Regions from separate parts of the Janthinobacterium sp. SUN118 genome, predicted to be linked through region 2. Evidence: predicted binding sites of a transcription regulator. Region 2 holds the regulator's gene; the other holds the start of a gene.

Region 1 (10,020 bases), on a different contig from region 2:
GGCGCGCTCTGGTAGAATAGCCCGTATCGACAGTGTCCGGCGCCGCCGGGCCCAAGGTCAGCACCCGCCACCACACATCCATGTTTAGTTTCTTCAAGAAAAAACCCGCCGCCCCTGAAGCCCTGCCTGTCAGTGTCGAGCCTGCTACCCCTCCCGCCGCCACTGTCCCGCCGCCTGCCGCCCCTGCCGCTGCGCCCCTGAGCGGCGCGCCGGCCGAGCTCGTGCCCGTGGTCGTGGCTGCCGAACCCGAGAAAAAATCGTGGATGACGCGCCTGAAGGCGGGCCTGTCGAAGACGTCGAATACCCTGTCCGTGCTGTTCGTCGGCGCGAAGATCGACGACGCCCTGTACGAAGAGCTGGAAGCGGCGCTGCTGATGTCCGACGCCGGCATCGACGCCACGGAATTCCTGCTGACGGAACTGAAGAAAAAGGTCAAGGAAGACAAGCTGCTCGACGCCGCCGCCGTCAAGGCCGCGCTGAAAGTGCTGCTGATCGACCTGCTGACACCGCTGGAAAAGCGTTTCGAGCTGGGCCGCCATAAGCCGCTCGTGATGATGATTTCCGGCGTGAATGGCGCCGGCAAGACCACCACCATCGGCAAGCTGGCCAAGCACATGCAGTCGAATAACCAGTCCGTGCTGCTGGCCGCGGGCGACACCTTCCGCGCCGCCGCGCGCGAGCAGCTGATGGTGTGGGGCGAGCGCAACAACGTGACCGTGATTTCGCAGGAATCGGGCGACCCGGCCGCCGTGGCCTACGACTCCGTGCAGTCGGCCAAGGCGCGCGGCATCGACGTGGTGATGGTCGACACGGCGGGACGCCTGCCGACGCAGTTGCACCTGATGGAAGAATTGAAGAAAATCAAGCGCGTGATCGGCAAGGGCATGGAAGGCGCGCCGCATGAAACCCTGCTCGTCATCGACGGCAACACGGGCCAGAACGCCTTGACGCAGGTCAAGGCGTTTGATGACGCCCTGCAGCTGAGCGGCCTGGTGATCACCAAGCTCGATGGCACGGCCAAGGGCGGCGTGCTGGCGGCGATTGCCCGCGTGCGCCCCGTGCCCGTGTATTTCATCGGCATCGGTGAGAAAATTGAAGACTTGCAGCCCTTCGTGGCTGCCGAATTTGTCGAAGCGCTGCTCGGATAAGCCCATACATGATTGAATTTCAGCACGTCTCCAAGCAATACTCCCCCGATGCAGTGGCGCTCAGCGACATTTCGCTGAGCATTGCCAAGGGCGAGCTGGTCTTTCTGGCCGGCCCGTCCGGCGCCGGCAAATCCACCCTGCTGAAAATGATCGCCGCCATGGAACGCCCCACTTCCGGCAAGCTGATCGTCAATGGCCAGGACATGGCGAAGATCAAGCCGGCCGGCGTGCCCTTCCTGCGCCGCAACATGGGCCTGATCTTCCAGCAGCAAAAACTGCTCAACGACCGCTCCATCCTGGCCAATGTCATGCTGCCGCTGCTCGTCGTCGGCGCCCACAAGGCTGCCGCAGAGCAACGCGCGCGCGCCGCGCTCGACAAAGTCGGCCTGCTCGACCGCGCCCTCGCGCGTCCGCTGTCGCTGTCGGGCGGCGAGCAGCAGCGCGTCTCCATCGCGCGCGCCATCGTCAACCGGCCGCAAATCATCCTGGCCGACGAACCGACGGCCAACCTGGACCGCGCCAGCGCCAACAAGGTGCTCGACGCGCTGAAAGCGTTCCATTCCGTGGGCGTGACCTGCCTCATTTCCAGCCATGACGAACAGATGCTCGACGCCGCCGCCCGCGTGATCCACCTGAAAAATGGCCAGCTGGTGGCCATCGACAAGGCCACGCAGGCGCCCGTGTTTGCCCCGCCCGACCCCGACTTTTCGCCTACGCCCGCGCCGGGCGCCGATGACGGCGAAGGAGAACGCGCATGAGAGGCTGGTTCCGTCAACACCGTTTCGCGCTCGGTTCGGCGCTGATTCACTTGCGCAAGTCGCCGGGCGGCTTTTTATTGAACGTGCTCGTCGTCGCCATCGCCCTGTCGCTGCCGTTCGCCGGCTTGACCATGCTCGACAATGTGCGCCCCATGTCGGAACAGATGTCGGTCGACCCGGAAATCAGCGTCTTCCTGAAAATCGACACGCCGCGCGAGCAGGCCGTGGCCCTGGCGGGCGAAATGCGCAAGATCGTGCGCAACCAGAAGGCCAAGATCGTCTTCATTGCGCGCGAACAGGCGCTCGATTCGCTGAAAAACAAGAGCGGCCTGGCCGACGTGCTGAGCACCCTGGGCGACAATCCCCTGCCCGACAGCTATGTGCTGAAGCTCGACGCGTTCAGCAGCGCCAGCGAAGCGCAGGATGTCGATGCCGTGGCGGAACAGTTGCGCCACCTGCCAGGCGTGGAATCGGCGCAAGTCGATTCGGCCTGGGTCAAGCGCCTGGCGGCCCTGCTGGGCGTGCTGCGCCTGGTGCTGCTGCTGCTGGCCATCACCCTGGGCGTGGCCGTCATCGCCGTGGTCTTCAATACCATCCGCCTGCAAGTGATGCAGCAACGCGATGAAATCAGCATCTCAAAGCTGATCGGCGCGACGGACACCTTCATCCACCGCCCCTTCTATTACACGGGCGCCCTGCTGGGCCTGTGCGCGGGCGCCCTCGCCCTGGGTGCCGTGGCGCTGGCCCTGCAGCCGCTGAATACGGCGATTGCCGAATTTGCCCGCCTGTACGCGTCCGAATTCCAGCTGGTGCCGCTGGCGCCGCTGCCGATGGCCGGCTTGCTGGCCCTCAGTGCCGGCCTCGGCCTGATCGGCGCCTTCCTCTGCGTGCAGCGCCACCTGGCGCGCCTGAACTGACCTGCCCTTCCATGGCGGCGCCCCTGGCGTCGCCATGCGTCTCCCCCTCTTGTTTTTTTGCTATTCGCCCCATACTGTGGTCATCTTGATATTTAGCAAGTATTCTTAAGGCTCGCTTCAGCTTGCGGCCGTAGACTATGCATGTGTCGTAAAGGAGTGAGCGCGCAGCGCCGCACCTTGCCCCGCCAGGCGTACTGGCGTGGTGTTTTAGATAATTCATCAAGTATTAAATCGTTATAGCTTTTAGGCTATCAGAGCGATTAAATGTGCTGATTGGCACTCTCAGGCAGAGAGTGCTAATATAGGGACATACCCAAGCAAGACCGCCATGAGCACCAGATGTAGATGGTGCCGCGACAGGCGAAGTGCAAGACCGAATACGTAAAAACAAGACAAGCAGGGCCATGTCGCGTGACGTGGCCAACTGGAACAAAGCAAGACTACGAGGGAGAAAACATGACTATGATGTCCGCAACGTCCGCATTGGTTCCGACCAAAAATAATGCGCTGGGCCTCGGGTTCACTGGCAATCTGGGCAATATCGACGCCTATATCTCGGCCGTGAACCGCCTGCCCATGTTGACCCACGACGAAGAAATTTCGCTGGCGAAACGCCTGCGCGAAAAAAATGACCTGGCCGCCGCGCAAGAGCTGGTGCTGTCGCACCTGCGCCTGGTGGTCTCGATTGCCCGCGGCTACCTGGGCTATGGCTTGCCGCATGCCGACCTGATTCAAGAAGGCAATATCGGCTTGATGAAAGCCGTGAAACGTTTCGATCCGGACCAGGGCGTGCGCCTGGTGTCGTACGCCATGCACTGGGTGAAAGCCGAGATGCACGAGTACATCCTGAAAAACTGGCGCCTGGTCAAGGTCGCGACGACGAAGGCACAGCGCAAGCTGTTCTTCAACCTGCGCAGCCACAAGACGGGCCTGGACGCGATGACGCCGAAGCAGATCGATGCGCTGGCCAAGCTGCTCGACGTGAAGCGCGAAGAAGTGATCGAGATGGAAACGCGTTTGAGCGGCCGCGACATTGCGCTGGAATCGCCGACCGACGATGAAGACGACAAGTTTTCGCCGATCGCCTACCTGTCGTCGGAGCAAAGCGAGCCGACCAAGGTGCTGGAAGCGGAACAGGTGACGCGTTTGCAATCGGAAGGCCTGGAAACGGCCCTGGGCAAGCTGGACGCCCGTTCGCGCCGCATCATCGAAGCGCGCTGGCTGGCCAACGACGACGGTTCCGGCGCCACCCTGCACGCGCTGGCGGAAGAGTTCGGCGTATCGGCCGAGCGCATCCGCCAGATCGAAGTGGCGGCGCTGAAAAAAATGAAGGGCGCCCTGGCCGCCTACGTCTAATAGCAGGGGAAGGCCGCAGTAAAAAGGCGCCGCAAGGCGCCTTTTAGTTTTGTAGTTTGATGTTTATCAACAGATAAACATTGTCAGCAGTTAAGCTGCAGCCAAACCCTTGACCAGGGTTTCGGCGACCAATTCATTCAGATCCGCGCCGCGTTCCTTGGCCAGGGTCTGCAATTGCAACACCAGATCGCTGTTCAGCTTGACGGCGAACGGCACCAGGCCCAGGGCCTGGTCGCGCTTGCGCTGCTCGCGGCGGTCGACGACCACCGCTTCCTTACCGAATGCACCGGCGCCGGGAACATTCATCTTTCCCATCAGTTTCTTGGCATCGCTTTTGGCCAGGTCGGTTTTTTTCATGGTTGTTTCCTGATTTTCAAAACAGCCATTCTACGCAGTAATCGGTGCGCCGCGTGGCCGACGCATCAATTCACCCGCAGCACGCCAAACGCGCGCCGGGAAAATATCATTTTGTTATTATCATTTTCATCTCTCGCGTGCACGCCATGCCGGGGACGCACTATCTGAAAGGAAAAATATGTCTTACCTTCATCACTCCTGTCGTCGCCTGTTATTACCCATCTTCATCGCCTGCCTGGCCGTGCTGGCCGGCTGCGGCGCGGCAGGCAGCGCCGGCGACGCGGAAAACACGCCGCGCAGCGTCACCCACGTGCTGTCGCCGGGCGAACAGGTCGCCATCACGGCCACCGATACGCTGAAACTCGAGCGCGTCAACGATAGCCGCTGCCGCAAGGGCGCCGTATGCGTGTGGAAAGGTTACGTCAGCTACAGTTTCAGTTTGCTCAACAGTGCAGGCGCGACGGATATCGTCCTGTCCGATTCCATGCCGGGCGGCGCCAGTTCCGTCACCGTCAACCACCTGACGTTCACCCTGCTCGACGTCGACCCGGCCACGCCGCCGGCCCTGAATGCGGCCGAGCCCATCTACCGGGTCAAGGTCAAGATCACGCAAGGCGCGTTGCCGCGCTAAACGCTGGCGCCATGGCGCCGCTGGCTGTCGGCTGGCGCCTGTTGCCGCTCAAGCATGCCGTAATCGCGCACCACCGTGGCGATGCGCAAGCGGTAATCGTCAAACACGCCATGCCGCCCGGCCGACTGCGCCGCGCGGTGCGCCTCGAGCTGGCGCCACTGCGCCAGCGCCGCCTCGTCGCGGAAAAACGATAGCGACAGCAATTTTCCCGGTTCGCTCAGGCTGCCGAAGCGTTCGATGGAAATGAAGCCATCGACCTGGTCGAGCAAGGGCCGCAGCGCGGCCGCCAGGTCCAGGTATGCCTGGCGGCCTTCGGCACCGGGCCAGACTTCAAAGATCACGGCGATCATGATGCTGCTCCTGCGCTAAAAACAGGGATGCGGGCATTCAGCGACGGCCGGTACGTCCACGCCAGCGGCATGTCTTCCAGCCCATCGGCCCATGCCTGCATGCAAGCGGCGGCGATGGCGTGCACGATGGACTGGCCCGGACAGGCGTGGCGTCCATGGCCAAAGCCTGGCGTCAGCGCCACCGCTCGCTGCAGCGCGCCAGGCTCCGCCTGCACGCTCGCATCGTGGCAGCCGCTGGCCAGCACGACGATGACCGTCTGGCCGGCGGCCACCCGCACGCCGCCGATGTCCACGTCTTCCGCCGTATAGCGGCGCGTGTTGTGGATCGCGGGATCGTGCCGGCTGACCTCGCCCAGCATGGCCTGCCACAGCTGCGGTGCGGCGCGCAGTTGCCCGTACAGCCCCGGCTGCGTACGCAAGGCCACGATGGCATTACCAAGCAGGCCGGCCGTCGCTTCGCAGGTTTGCGACAGCAAGCCGACCAGGTTGGCCTGCAGGCCGCCCGTGGCATGCCAGCCCAGTGCTTGCGCCTGTGCCACGATGCTGCCCAGCAAACTGTCGGGCAAGGCATCGGCCTCGCGCAGCAAACAGCCAAAACCGTGCAGCAAGGCGCCGGCCGCTTCCTGCGCGCCGGCAAGTTCTTCTGCATTGCTCAGCGGCGACAGACAGGCAACGAAATCGCGCGTCCAGGCGGCCAGCGCCGGCCATTGCGCTGGCGCAAAGCCCAGCACATCGGCCATGGCAAACAGCGGCAGTTCGAACAATGCCTCGTTCAGCTGCGCGGCGCTGGCGGGCACGCGCTCGCCGGCCATCCGCAATGTCCGCGCCTGCAGGCGCGCCAGGTCCACCTGGCCCAGCGCGCGCGCCAGCACCTGCTTCGGCACGGCATGCCGCTCGCCGTCGTTCATGCGCACCAGTTCCGCAAAGAGCGCGCCGCATGGCGTGCCCGCCAGGTTCAAGGGCACGGCCAGTCCGGGCGGCCGCACGCGGCAAGCCGGATGCTCGAGCACGGCGCACACGCCGGCCGCGCCCGTCGCCAGCCAGCAATCGAGCGACGCCTCGAAACGCAGCGGCGGACCTGCCGCCAGGCGGCGATAGTAGTCATAGGGCGCCGCGTGGGTGACGGCGGCGAGCGGGTGGGCGGGATCGGCGAAGGGCATGCGGCTTCCATTGCAGTGGTGAAAGGAGGCGAGTATGCTGGCTCCTTCACCACAACACTTCGCCGGAGAACGAATCATGGATGACAGCCATCGAGCTCCCACGGCCGACATGGGCCTGGCGCAACTGGCCGGCGCCATCGCCGAGCCGGCCCGCGCGCGCATGCTGTGCAGCCTGCTCGATGGCCATGCGCGCACGGCCACGGAACTGGCCGCGCTGGCCGACGTGGGCGCCTCGACGGCCAGCGCGCATTTGTCGCGCCTGCGCGAGGACGGCTTGCTGAGCATGGTGGCGCAAGGCAAGCACCGCTATTTCCGCCTGGCCAGCGCCGACGTGGGCCAGGCGCTCGAAGCGCTACTGGTGGTGGCCGGCGTGCCGCGCCAGCCGTTTTCCCCCACCACGCCGGACCGCCTGCGCCACGCGCGCACCTGCTACGACCACATGGCCGGCACGGTGGCCGTCGCCGTGCACGACCAGCTGCATGCGCAAGGCTGGCTGCTGGCCGATGGCGACGATTACCAGCTGTCGGCAGCGGGTGCGGCCGGCATGGCGGCGCTGGGCATCGACGTGCCGCAATTGCAGCGCCAGCGCCGCCGCTTCGCCTGTGCCTGCCTGGACTGGAGCGAACGGCGTGCCCACCTGGGCGGCGCGCTGGGGGCGGCCATCCTGCAGCTGGCCTTGCGCCAGCGCTGGACCGAACGCGAACTCGACAGCCGCGCCCTGCGCCTCGCGCCCGAAGGCGAGCGTCGCCTGCTGGCCGCATTCGGCGGCCGCTGAACGGCGCCATCAGGCGGCACGCAACAGGGACGCTCCGGCCGACGCCAGAATTTTGTATCTCTGAAGCAACCAAAGAGAAAAAAGATGGCCTTTTATCATTGTTTTCATCCATCATATGCTGCGTACGCGCGCCGCCACGCTGCCGCGCCCTTGCGCGAGCCTGGCTGAGCCAGCCGGCTCCGCCAGCATGATTACCTTTCGGATATAGAAAGAGTCCATCTTGAAAACAGTGTCATCCGGTGCCAGCACCTGCCATAACTGCAATACCGACGCGCCAGGCAATTTCTGCAGCGCCTGCGGCCAGACCACCGCCGTGCACATGCCCAGCGCACGTGAATTCCTGCATGAATTTGTCGCGCACTATGTAGCGCTCGAAGGCAAGCTCTGGCGCACCCTGGCCCTGCTGCTGCTGCGTCCCGGTGCACTGAGCAATGAATACATCGCGGGACGCCGCGTGCGCTACGTGGAGCCGCTGCGCGTGTACCTGACGTTCAGCATCCTGTTCTTTGCCATCCTCAAGTTCGGCAGCGGCGACATGCTCCTCACCGTCCACGACGAACAGGTCCGGGTCAGCGCCCACGGCCCCCACCCGGCCACGGCAAACGGGCCTGCGCAAATGCAGCTCAGCATCCTGGGCCAGACCCCCGCCCTGCCGCACCAGTGGCAAGACTTTGTGCAACTGTCCACGGCCGAGAAACAAAAGCTCGTGGCGGACAGCTTTTTCCATTACGCGCCGTACGCCATGTTTTGCCTGATGCCGCTGTTCGCCCTGTTCCTGAAAATCCTCTACCTGGGCAGCGGGCGGCGCTATGGCGAGCATTTCCTGTTCGCCCTGCATACGAATGCCTTCGCCTTCATCACGATGGCGCTGATGACCCTGATTCCCGTCGACCTGATCCGCCTCGCGCTGGGCGTGTGGCTGCTCGCCTATCTGCCGTGGGCCATGTGGCGCGTGTATGGCGGCGGCAAGCTCGCTACCGTCTGCCGCTGGGCGCTCCTGATGGCCGCCTACAGCCTCGCCATGAGCCTGGCGATCGTGGCCTGCATCGCCACCGGCGTCATGCTGCGCCATTAGGAACGCGTCCGGGTAGAAGCGGCGTCAAATATCAGGCTATCATCCTGCACCTATCTATTTTTCGGGATGCAGGATGATCGCCTTCGAAGGTTTGGCCAAATGCTACGGCAGTTTCGAGGCCGTCAAGCCGCTCACCCTGCAAGTCGGCAAGGGAGAGGTCTTCGGCTTCCTGGGACCGAACGGGGCTGGCAAGACCACCACCATCCGCATGCTGATGGGCATCCTCGTGCCCAGCGGCGGCCGCGTGCTGATCGATGGTCTCGATTGCCACCGCGACGGCGCCGCCGTCAAGCGCAAGGTCGGCTACCTGCCCGACCATCCCATCTTTTATGACTATTTGCGGGGCCGCGAAATCCTGCAATTCGTGGCCGAAATGCATGGCTACCCGCGCGCCGAAGCGGCCGCCCGCGCGGCGCGGCTGCTGACGGAGTTCGGCCTGGACGAAGCGGCCGAGGACTTTGCCGTCAATTACTCGCTGGGCATGAAAAAGAAACTGGGCCTGGCGTGCGCGCTGATCCACGATCCGGCCGTGCTGATCCTCGATGAGCCGATCAACGGCCTCGACCCGCGCGCCGCGCGCGACGTGCAGGAACGGCTGCTGCGCGCCGCCGCGGCCGGCACCACCATCTTTGTTTCCACGCATTTGCTGGACATGGCGCAAAGGCTGTGCAGCCGCGTCGCCATCATCCACCGCGGCGCGCTGGCGGCCACGGGCAGCCTCGACGATATCCGCCAGCAGCTGTCCAGCGCTGGCAGCCTGGAAGACATCTTTTTGCAACTCACCGACGAAGCGGACTCCGCGTGACGCCGCTGCCGCCCCCACGCTGGCGCGCCGTCTGGCTGCTGACCCGCTTGCGCCTGCAGCGCCTGCTCAACGTCAGCGGCAAGGGTTTTGCGTGGAAGAAGAGCAGCAAGAGCCGCCCCGCCACGCCGGGCAAGAAGCGGGCACGCTGGCTGCCGGGCGCGCTGCTGCTCCTGCCCATGCTGTTCGCTTTCGCCAGCATCGCGCACCACAGCATACTGAACATGCATTGCCTGCTGGACCAGGTGGCGGCCTGCCAGGCGCGCGGCAGCCTGCACACGGACAAGCACCTGCTCGATCCCGTCATCGCCCAGCTGATGGGACAACCGTTCAGCGCGGCGCTGGTCGGCGGCCTGACCCTGCAGTTGGCGCTGCTGTGGCTGGTCAGCGTGCTGTTGCCGCTGGGTATGGGGGAGTTGTCGAAACCGGACTGCGACCTGGAATGGCTGATCACCCTGCCCGTCGAAAAAAGCACCGTGCTGTGGGCGCGCGTGCTCGAACGCACGGTCGTCAACCCGTCCGGCTTGCTGGCCCTGTGGCCCGGCACCACCATGCTCGCCTGGTATTCGGGCCAGGGCTGGCTCGCTCCCGTGTCCGGCCTGCTCGCCAGCCTCGTCCTGCTGGCCCTGGCCGCCATGCTGCGCACCCTGGTCGACACGGGCTTGCGCCTGTCGCTGACGCCATCCCGGCT
Region 2 (10,020 bases):
TGCAATAACATGCTGCTGGGTATCTTGATGGCCGGTACGGCCGAGGCATTGAACCTGGGCGTGGCGCATGGGCTGGACCCGAAAGTCTTGTCCGACATCATGGCCAAGAGCTCGGGCCGCAACTGGACCCTGGAAGTGTACAACCCGTGGCCAGGCGTCATGGAAGGCACGCCCGCTTCGCGCAATTACAGCGGCGGCTTCGGCACGGCGCTGATGCTGAAGGACCTGGGCCTGGCGCAGCAGGCCAGCCTGTCGTCGAATGCCGCCACGCCATTGGGCGGCCTGGTGCGCCAGCTGTACCAGGTGCATGCCCAAGCCGGTTATGCGCAGCAGGATTTTTCCAGCATCGTGCAGTTGCTGCGGCCTGGCTTGCCACAAGCTGCTGAGTGAAAATTTTTGGACAAAAAAAAGCCCGCTGGTGAAAGCGGGCTAAATCCAATTCTTGGAAGAGTTGGAGGAGACAGATGCATTATGCTGCATCGCCACATATAACTCCAATTTATCTTTGGAATATCAAATATTCATTTTGGTGATATCTCTTCCTGGCAGCCGCCAAGCGGCTGCCAGCCACGCTACTTAGCCCGGATTGCAGGCAATTTGCACGGTGGTGACTTTGGCTTCGCCCATGGTGCCCACGCCGGTGCCAGGCGCCACGGCGCACTTCAGGCCAGTTGGCTGGGTAAACACGCTGATGCCATAGTTGTCGCCATCGGCGACAGGCAGCCCCAGCGTAAAGGTCGTGCTGTCCTTCGCCACCGTGGTTTGCGCATTACCGTTGATCAAGACCAGCCCATCCGCCGTCAGGCCCGTAATCGTGCCGCCCACCGTGTAGGTGTTTTGCGAACACAGGACCGATGCTTCGATGCTGACGTAGTGACCGGCCGAACCGGTGCCGCCACTGACGCTGCAATTCATGTGGGCAGGGTTTTGCTTGACCGTGATGTCGTAGCTGGTGCCGTAATCGATGCTCTTGCCAAATTTGAACTTGGTGGCGCCGGCGGCAGGCGTGACGCTGTCGCCGCCGTTGACCAGGATCAGGCCATTGGTGTTCAAATTGCTGATGGTGCCGGTGACTTCATACGAGGCCTTGCCACCGCAAGCAGCCAGTCCCAGGGTCAGCAGCAGCGCGGCGAGTGGGCGCAGGCAGGATAACTTCATGTATTTCTCCAATAGTGTGGTGACGAATCGCGTGGCTTACCGCGGTGTGCAGGTCAGTGTGGCGCTGGTCGTGGCGGCGGAACCCATGGTGCCGACAGTATCGCGGCCATCGGCGCTGGCGGAGCCCTGGAAACGGCACGTCTGGCCCGTCGGATAGGTCGTTATGGAAATATTGTAGGGGATGCCATCAGCGATGGTCGGGAACGTGTAGGCGGTGCTGCCTGCAAGCGGGCTGATGCTGTTGACGCCCATTGCCAGGGTCAGGCCGTTCGCGGTCAGGCCCGTGATCGTGCCGCTCAGCGGATAGGTGTTGGTCTGGCAAACAACCACGGCCGGCGATATGGAGTAGCTCGATGCCTTGCCGCTGCCATTGACCATTTTGCAGACGGCGCCTTTCGGCTGCTGCTTGATGGTGATGTCATAGCGATCATCATTGTTGAGCAGCTTGGTGAAAGTAAAGCCGGAAGCACCCGCCGTGATGGGCAAGCTTTCGTCGCCGTTCTGGAGGATCAAGCCATCTTTTGCCAGGTTCTGGACTTGGCCTTGCAGATACAGATTGCCGCCGCTGCCGCCGCAGGCTGCCAGTGTGGCGGCGCAAGCCGCCGCCAGCATCGAGCGCAGGTACAAATTTTTCATACATTCTCCAAAACGAATTAGGTAGGGTAGCGCAACGCGGACGCTGGCGCCGCATTGGAATGGCGCCTATTTTAGTCTATCTGGCAAGCCGATTGATCTTGCCTTGTATCTCCGTGTAACAATTTTTCTGCGCGAAGCGCCCGCCAGGCCCCATTTGTCGACCGGGCGCCCATGCCGCCAGCGGCGATCGGTGCGACAATACAGGCAGGCCGCGCATCGTGGCGCGGCATCCATTTGCGAGTCCCATGTCACCTACCTCTGTAAAAACGGCCGTGCCGCCCAAGGCCATCCTGTTCGACCTCGACGATACCTTGTGGCCCATCGCCCCCGTGATTGCCGCGGCGGAAACCCTGTTGCACGACTGGCTGGCCACGCATGCGCCGAAGGTGGCGCAGCAGTTTTCCATCGAGCTGTTGCGCCAGCACCGCCTGGCCATGCTCAATGAACAACCGCATTTTCATGGCAACCTGATCGAACTGCGCCGCGCCGGCCTGCTGACCGCCTTCGAGGCCGCCGGCGAGGATCCCGCCCTCGTCGACGGCGCCATCGCCCAGTTCCTGGCCGCGCGCCACCGCGTCCAGCCGTATGACGACGTCCTGCCCGGCCTGGCCTGGCTGGGGCAGCGCATGCTGGTCGGTTCCATTTCGAATGGCAATGCGGACCTTGAAATTATCGGCCTGGCGCAGCATTTCAAGGTATCGATCGCCGCCAGCGACTTTGGCGTGGCCAAGCCCGATGCCAGCATTTTCCTGGCCGGCTGCGCCGCGCTGGGCGTGGCGCCGCGCGACGCCGTGTATGTCGGCGATGATTTATATTTCGATGTGACGGGGGCGCAAGGGGCGGGCATGCGTGCCGTGTGGATGAACCGCAAGGGCAGCGATGCGCACCTGGCGGCCGGCGTGCAGCCCGACGCCATCTGCGCCAACTTTGATGAATTGCTGCTGTGGCTGCAGGGGCAACTGGAAGATTGATCGCCGCTGGCCGGGCGAACGTGCATAATAGCTGCTATTGACGCACGTTTGGCCGCCTTCGCTGCCGTTTGCGTCGCAGAATACTTGCTTAACTACAACATCATGCAACTCGATACACGTGCCCAAACCCTGCTGAAAGCCCTGGTCGAGCGCTATATCGCCGACGGCCTGCCGGTCGGTTCGCGCGCCTTGTCGAAGATTTCCGGCCTCGACCTGTCGCCGGCCACGATCCGCAACATCATGGCCGACCTGGAAGAACTCGGTTATGTGTCCAGCCCGCATACCTCGGCCGGACGCATACCCACGCCGCGCGGTTACCGTATCTTTGTCGACACCTTGCTGACCGTCAAGCATCTGGACGAGCATCTGGTGGAGTCGCGCATGCGCCTGCAGACGCCGCAGCCGCAGCGCACCATCGCCAACGCGGCGCAGATGCTGTCGTCGCTGTCGCAATTCGCCGGCGTGGTGCTCAGCCCGCGCCGCGAATCCGTGTTCCAGCAAATCGAATTCCTGCGCCTGTCGGAAAAACGCATCCTGCTCGTCATCGTCGCTCCCGGCGGCGACGTGCAGAACCGCCTGCTGTTGACGGAGGCCGACTACACGCCGGCGCAACTGGTGCAGTCGGCCAACTACATCAACCAGAATTACGGCGGCCTGTCGTTCGACGCCGTGCGCGTGCGCCTGCAGGGCGAGCTGCGCCAGTTGCGCGACGACATGGGCAGCCTGATGCAGGCGGCCGTGGAAGCGGGCAGCGAAGCGATGGCCGACCATAGCGACGATATGGTGATTTCAGGCGAACGCAACTTGCTCAGCGTGAGCGATCTGTCATCGAATATGAGTTCGCTGCGCCAGATGTTCGACATGTTCGAGCAAAAGACGGGCTTGATGCAGCTGCTCGACGTATCGAGCAAGGCGACGGGCGTGCAGATTTTCATCGGCGGCGAATCGAACCTGGTGCCGATGGATGAAATGAGCGTGGTGACGGCGCCGTATGAAGTCAACGGCAAGATCGTGGGAACGCTGGGAGTGATCGGGCCGACCCGCATGGCGTACGAGCGCGTCATCCCGATTGTCGATATCACGGCCAAGCTGCTGTCAAGCGCACTGAGCCATCACTAGGGACAGCTGACCACACCTGCTGCGCGTCGGTTTTGCCAGGCGTTGTATTGCAGGGTATTACGCGAGCCGCTCCCGTGGGAGCGGCAAGCTTGCGTCAGGCTGATTTGTGCGGGCAGGCGACCTTGATGCAGTTGCCGTAGATGGCCAAAGCGTGTTCGGCGATCTTGAAGCCGCGTTCTTCGGCCACTTTTTGCTGGCGGACTTCAATGTCTTCGTCGAAGAATTCCTCGACCCGGCCACAGTCGAGGCACACCAGGTGGTCGTGGTGGGAGCCTTCGTTGAGCTCGAAAATCGCCTTGCCGGTTTCAAAATGGTTGCGGTTAAGCAAGCCGGCTTGTTCGAATTGCGTCAGGACACGGTAGACAGTTGCCAAACCGACATCCATATTGTCGGCCAGCAGAATCTTGTAGACGTCTTCCGCTGTCAGGTGGCGTACCGGGCTACTCTGGAAGATATCGAGTATCTTCAGCCGTGGCAGGGTCGCTTTCAGGCCGCTTGCCTTGAGATCACTAGGATTGTTACTCATGTTTGTTGCTCGTATGTGGGTCAGGTGCTTTATCATATAGCGTTTTAGCGGGGAGTGCCAAAATATGCATTTTTTGGCTGGCCGGTCACTCCTGGCGTTTTGTTCATCAAATTGAGGTCATTTATGCGCGTAACACCGGCTGTATTGCCATCTCTCTGGCACCGTATTTCATTTCGAGCTCCAGTCGTGGCGGGCATGGTCTGTGTCGCGCTGACGCTGTCTGGCTGTGCCAGCCGCGGCATCCTTGGCGAAAAGCCCGCCGTCACGCTGAAAGAGGGCAAGGAAGTCGTACCCGAGCAAGGCGCGCAGACGACGACCGTCACGCCGCTGCAGAAATTCATGTGGTTTTTCTCGCCCTATCGTCCTGACATTCAACAAGGCAACTTTATCTCCGAAGAGATGCTGGCCCAGTTGAAAGTGGGCATGACGCGCGACCAGGTGCGTTTCGTCCTCGGCACCTCCCTGCTGACCGATATCTTCCATGCGGACCGCTGGGATTACCCATTCCGCCTGGCCCGTGGCAATGGCGAAACCACCAGCAGCCGCGTAGTCGTGTTCTTCGACAAGGAAGGCAAAGTGGCGCGCTTCGAAGGCGGCAACCTGCCGACCGAGAAAGAATACATCGACCGCATCGCCGGACCATCGCCATTCGCCAAGGTGGCCAAGGCCGATGTGCCAGCCGCTGTCGTGCCGTCGCCCGTGGCGCCGAGCGCCGTGCCGGTGCCGGCCGATGCCACGCCCGCCATTCCTGTGAGCAAGCCTGACGTGGCACCGGCGCCTGCCGCCGAGCCTGCACCTACTGCCGAGCCCACCAAATAAGTTGCTGTAAGAGAATAAAATGACTGAACTGAAAATTGCCATCGCCGGCGCCAGTGGCCGCATGGGCCATATCCTGATCGAAGCGGTCAGCAACGCGCCCGACGCCGTGCTCGCCGGTGCGCTCGACCGCGCCGGATCGCCCTCGCTCGGCCAGGATGCGGCCGCCTTCCTCGGCAAGCCTGCCGGCGTGCCGATCGAGTCCGACCTGGCCGCAGGCCTGGCCGGCGCCGACTACCTGATCGACTTCACGCGCCCCGAAGGCACCTTGCAGCATCTGGCGTATTGCGCCGAGCACGGCATCAAGATGATCATCGGCACCACCGGTTTCGATGACGCGGGCAAGGCGGCGATTGCCGCCGCCGCCGAAAAGACGGCCATCATGTTCGCGCCGAACATGAGCGTGGGCGTGAATGTCACCATGAAACTGCTGGAACTGGCCGCGAAAAGCCTGTCCGAAGGCTACGACATTGAAATCATCGAGGCGCATCACCGCTTCAAGGTCGATGCGCCGTCGGGCACGGCCCTGCAAATGGGCGAAGTGGTGGCGGGCGCGCTGGGTCGCGATCTGAAGGAGTGCGCCGTGTACGGCCGCGAAGGCGTGACGGGCGAACGCGACCCGTCGACCATCGGCTTTGCCACCATCCGCGGCGGCGATATCGTCGGTGACCATACGGTGCTGTTTGCCGGCATCGGCGAGCGCATCGAGATCAGCCACAAGTCGAGCAGCCGCGTCACCTACGCCCACGGTGCCCTGCGCGCCGCGCGTTTCCTGGCCGACAAGCCGACCGGCCTGTTCGACATGCAGGATGTGCTGTCGCTGAAGAACTGAGGAAGACCATGGCCACTGCCATCCTGAATGGAAAAGACATCACCGACGAAGCGAGCTTCCACGCGCAATGCGCGCAAGCCTTCGGTTTCCCCGAGTTCTACGGCCACAACATGGATGCCTGGGTCGATTGTCTCAGCTATCTGCGCGACGACGAGAACATGACGCAATTCCGCCTGAAGCCGAATGAAGTGCTCGAGATCGTCGTGCAAGACGCGGCGGCAATGAAGGCGCAAGTGCCTGATTTACTGGAAGAAATTACGTTCTGTATCGCCGGCATCAATGAGCGCTATGACGATTATGGCGAAAAGCCGGCGCTGAAGCTGGTCTTGAAGTAGGTCGGATTAGCGCGCAGGCGCGTAATCCGACGTTACCAGCGCCAACAATGTGTCGGATTACGGCCCGCAGGGCCTAATCTGACCTACCCAGCATTTACACGACCTTGCGTTCGCGCAAGCCGTCGATCTGGCCGCTGTCGAGGCCCAGCCACTGCTGCAGCACTTCCTGCGTATGCTGCCCCAGCAGCGGCGGCGGCAGGCGGTACTGTACCGGCGAACCCGACAGGCGCACGGGATTGGCCACCAGCGCCACCGTGCCCGCCGTCGGATGCGGCATCTCCACTTTCAAGCCACGCGCGATCACTTGCGGGTCGGCAAACACCTGGTCGATGCGGTTGACGGGGCCGCACGGCACGGCCTGCGCCTCGAAGGCGCTGATCCACTCTGCCGTGGTGCGCATGACGGTAGCCTGGCGCAGCAGGGGAATCAGGATGGCGCGGTGCGCCACGCGCTGCGGGTTGGTGGCGAAACGCGCATCCTGCGCCCATTCCGGATGGCCGACGATGGCGCAGAAGCGGGAAAACTGCCCGTCGTTGCCGATCGCCAGGATCATGTCGCCATCGGCCGTGGGAAAGTCCTGGTAGGGCACGATGTTCGGGTGCGAGTTGCCCATGCGCTGGGGCACTTTTCCCCCGCACAGGTAGTTGGCCGCCTGGTTGCCCAGCGCCGCCACCTGCACGTCGAGCAGGGCCAGGTCGATATGCTGGCCCAGGCCGGAACGCTCGCGCTCGGCCAGCGCGGCCTGCACGGCGATGGTGGCATACAGGCCCGTCATGATGTCGGTCTGCGCCACGCCCACTTTTTGCGGCCCGGCGCCCGGTTCGCCATCGGGCACGCCGGTGATGCTCATCAAGCCGCCCATGCCCTGGATCAGGAAGTCGTAGCCGGCGCGCGCCGCGTACGGTCCATCCTGGCCAAAGCCCGTGATCGAGCAGTAGACGAGGCGCGGGTTGAGGGCCAGGAGGCTGGCCGCGTCCAGGCCGTATTGCTTCAAGCCGTCCAATTTGAAATTTTCCAGCAGCACGTCGGCTTCTTGCGCCAGTCGGCGCACCAGGGCTTGCCCTTCAGGGGCCGCCAGGTCGATGCACAAGGAGCGCTTGTTGCGGTTGGCGCACTGGAAATAGGCGGCCTCGGCGGTGTCGCGGCCGTCCGCGTCCTTTACATACGGCGGACCCCACGAGCGCGTGTCGTCGCCGCGGCCCGGCTGTTCGACCTTGACGACGTCGGCACCGAGGTCGGCCAGCAGTTGCCCGGCCCACGGACCGGCCAGCACGCGCGACAGATCCAGCACGCGCAAACCGGTCAGCGGGGCGGGCCGCAGGGTGGAAGCGAGGCCTTCCATTAATTGAAGGCGGCGATGCCGGTGATGGCGCGGCCGATGATCAGCGCGTGCACGTCGTGCGTGCCTTCGTAGGTGTTGACCACTTCCAGGTTGACCAGGTGGCGGATGACGCCGAACTCGTCGGAAATGCCGTTGCCACCCATCATGTCGCGCGCCACGCGGGCGATGTCGAGCGCCTTGCCGCAGCTGTTGCGTTTCATGATCGAGGTGATTTCCACGGCAGGCGAACCTTCATCCTTCATGCGGCCCAGGCGCAGGCAGCCTTGCAAGCCCATGGTGATCTCCGTCAACATGTCGGCCAGTTTCTTTTGCACCAGCTGATTCGCGGCCAGCGGACGGCCGAATTGCTGGCGGTCCATCGTGTACTGGCGTGCCTTCAGGTAGCAGTCTTCGGCCGCGCCCAGCGCGCCCCAGGCGATGCCGTAGCGGGCGCTGTTCAGGCATGTAAACGGGCCTTTCAAGCCGCGCACGTCGGGGAAGGCGTTTTCTTCAGGGCAAAATACTTCATCCATGACGATTTCGCCGGTGATGCTGGTGCGCAAGCCCACCTTGCCGTGGATCTCGGGCGCCGACAGGCCTTTCCAGCCCTTTTCCAGCACGAAGCCGCGGATCGCGCCTTCATCGTCCTTGGCCCAGACGACGAAGACGTCGGCGATGGGACTGTTGGTGATCCACATCTTGGCGCCGGACAGGCTGTAGCCGCCCGCTACCTTGCGCGCGCGGGTGACCATGCTGCCCGGATCGGAGCCGTGGTTCGGCTCCGTCAGGCCGAAGCAGCCGATGTATTCGCCCGTCGCCAGCTTCGGCAGGTATTTCTGTTTCGTTTCCTCGTTGCCGAAGGCATTGATCGGCACCATCACCAGCGACGATTGCACGCTCATCATCGAGCGGTAGCCTGAATCGACGCGTTCGACTTCACGCGCGGCCAGGCCGTAGCATACGTAGTTCAGGCCGGCGCCGCCGTATTCCTCGGGAATGGTGGTGCCCAGCAAGCCCAGTTCGCCCATTTCGCGGAAGATGGCGGCGTCCGTGCGGCCATGGCGGAACGATTCGAGCACGCGCGGCACCAGGCTGCCCTGGCAATAGTCGCGGGCCGCTTCCAGCACGGCGCGTTCGTCGCCCGTCAGTTGTTCTTCCAGCAGCAGGGGGGAATTCCAGTCGAATACGGTTTTGCTCATCACAGGCCTCGCAGGTGAGCGCCGGTGATCGGCGCAAGATTGAATATGGCTCATGGTAGATTTTCAGCCAGCCTTGCGCAAACGATTTTTTCGCACCCAGACATGCGTGCTGCGCATATCTTGCGGCATACTTGAGGCTTCTTTCCAGCCCGCCTCCCCTCATGTCCAGAAAAATTCCCATGCTGCAAGCTTTAAACTGCTTCGAGGCCGCCGCGCGCCACCAGAGCTACACGCATGCGGCGCGCGAACTGTCGCTGACGCAAAGCGCCGTCTCGCGCCAGATTGCATCCCTGGAGAGTTTTCTCGGCGTGCAACTGTTCCAGCGCACGCGCCACGGCGTATTGCTGACTACGGCCGGCGCCTCGTATGCGCGGCAGATCGCCGCCCGCCTGGACGGCCTCGAGCGCGATACGCTCGATACCATGGCGCGCCAGGGCGGCGGCAGTACCTTGCAGCTGGCCTCGGTGCCCACGTTTGCCACGCGCTGGCTGATGCCGCGCCTGGGCAGTCTGGCCACCCGGCATCCCGATATCGTCGTGCATATCGATGCCTATACGAAACCGTTCATGTTTGCCGATACGGAATACGACGCCGCCCTGTATGCGGGCACGCCCGAGCAGCTGGCGCGCTGGCCCGGCACGCGCGCCACCTTGCTGATGCATGAGGAGATCGTGCCCGTCGCCAGTCCACGCCTGCTGTCGGCGCGCACCCATTGGCAGCCGCAGGATATCCTGGCTTTGACGCTATTGCAGCAAAGCACGCGGCCTGGCGCCTGGCGCCAGTGGTTTGACGCCATGCAGGTCGATGGGGAACTGGCGCGCTACGGGGCGCGCTATGAACTGTTTTCCATGCTGGCGATGGCGGCCGTGCAAGGGCAGGGCGTGGTCTTGCTGCCGCGCATGCTGGTCGAGGCGGAGCTGGCGCGCGGCGAGCTGCGCATCGTGTGCGAGCGCCCACTGCGCGGCCAGCGCGCGTATTACCTGATCACGCCCGAGGCTGCACATGAAAAAACGGCAATGCAGCAATTGCGGCTGTGGCTGCAGGACGAGGCGGCCTAGACGACTTTGGCGGTCTCGAAATGGGGATTGTCGATGAAACCGATCTGGT

Evidence for each region. Region 2 encodes HrcA, which represses chaperone genes, less so after heat shock. Its sites were predicted from a motif close to TTAGCACTCNNNNNNNNNGAGTGCTAA; they were not measured.
Region 1: the regulator HrcA is predicted to act here: its motif matches at 3,097-3,123, upstream of rpoH (RNA polymerase sigma factor RpoH).

What each region holds. Positions count from the first base shown of each region.
Region 1 covers NZ_JAPUBV010000006.1:201,306-211,325, reverse strand. The annotation lists gene ftsY (signal recognition particle-docking protein FtsY) at 81-1,148, shown strand; gene O0880_RS26650 (ATP-binding cassette domain-containing protein) at 1,157-1,906, shown strand; gene ftsX (permease-like cell division protein FtsX) at 1,903-2,823, shown strand; gene rpoH (RNA polymerase sigma factor RpoH) at 3,280-4,179, shown strand; gene O0880_RS26635 (hypothetical protein) at 4,270-4,536, opposite strand; gene O0880_RS26630 (hypothetical protein) at 4,715-5,167, shown strand; gene O0880_RS26625 (antibiotic biosynthesis monooxygenase) at 5,164-5,517, opposite strand; gene O0880_RS26620 (cytochrome P450) at 5,514-6,677, opposite strand; gene O0880_RS26615 (helix-turn-helix transcriptional regulator) at 6,754-7,452, shown strand; gene O0880_RS26610 (DUF3667 domain-containing protein) at 7,682-8,527, shown strand; gene O0880_RS26605 (ABC transporter ATP-binding protein) at 8,601-9,332, shown strand; gene O0880_RS26600 (CPBP family intramembrane glutamic endopeptidase) at 9,329-10,020, shown strand, end outside.
Region 2 covers NZ_JAPUBV010000001.1:123,653-133,672, forward strand. The annotation lists gene mmsB (3-hydroxyisobutyrate dehydrogenase) at 1-390, shown strand, start outside; gene O0880_RS00550 (hypothetical protein) at 577-1,158, opposite strand; gene O0880_RS00555 (hypothetical protein) at 1,195-1,794, opposite strand; gene O0880_RS00560 (HAD family hydrolase) at 2,040-2,765, shown strand; gene hrcA (heat-inducible transcriptional repressor HrcA) at 2,868-3,884, shown strand; gene fur (ferric iron uptake transcriptional regulator) at 3,979-4,410, opposite strand; gene O0880_RS00575 (outer membrane protein assembly factor BamE) at 4,534-5,229, shown strand; gene dapB (4-hydroxy-tetrahydrodipicolinate reductase) at 5,249-6,058, shown strand; gene O0880_RS00585 (barstar family protein) at 6,067-6,393, shown strand; gene O0880_RS00590 (CaiB/BaiF CoA-transferase family protein) at 6,488-7,735, opposite strand; gene O0880_RS00595 (acyl-CoA dehydrogenase) at 7,735-8,913, opposite strand; gene O0880_RS00600 (LysR substrate-binding domain-containing protein) at 9,075-9,971, shown strand; gene O0880_RS00605 (glyoxalase/bleomycin resistance/extradiol dioxygenase family protein) at 9,968-10,020, opposite strand, start outside.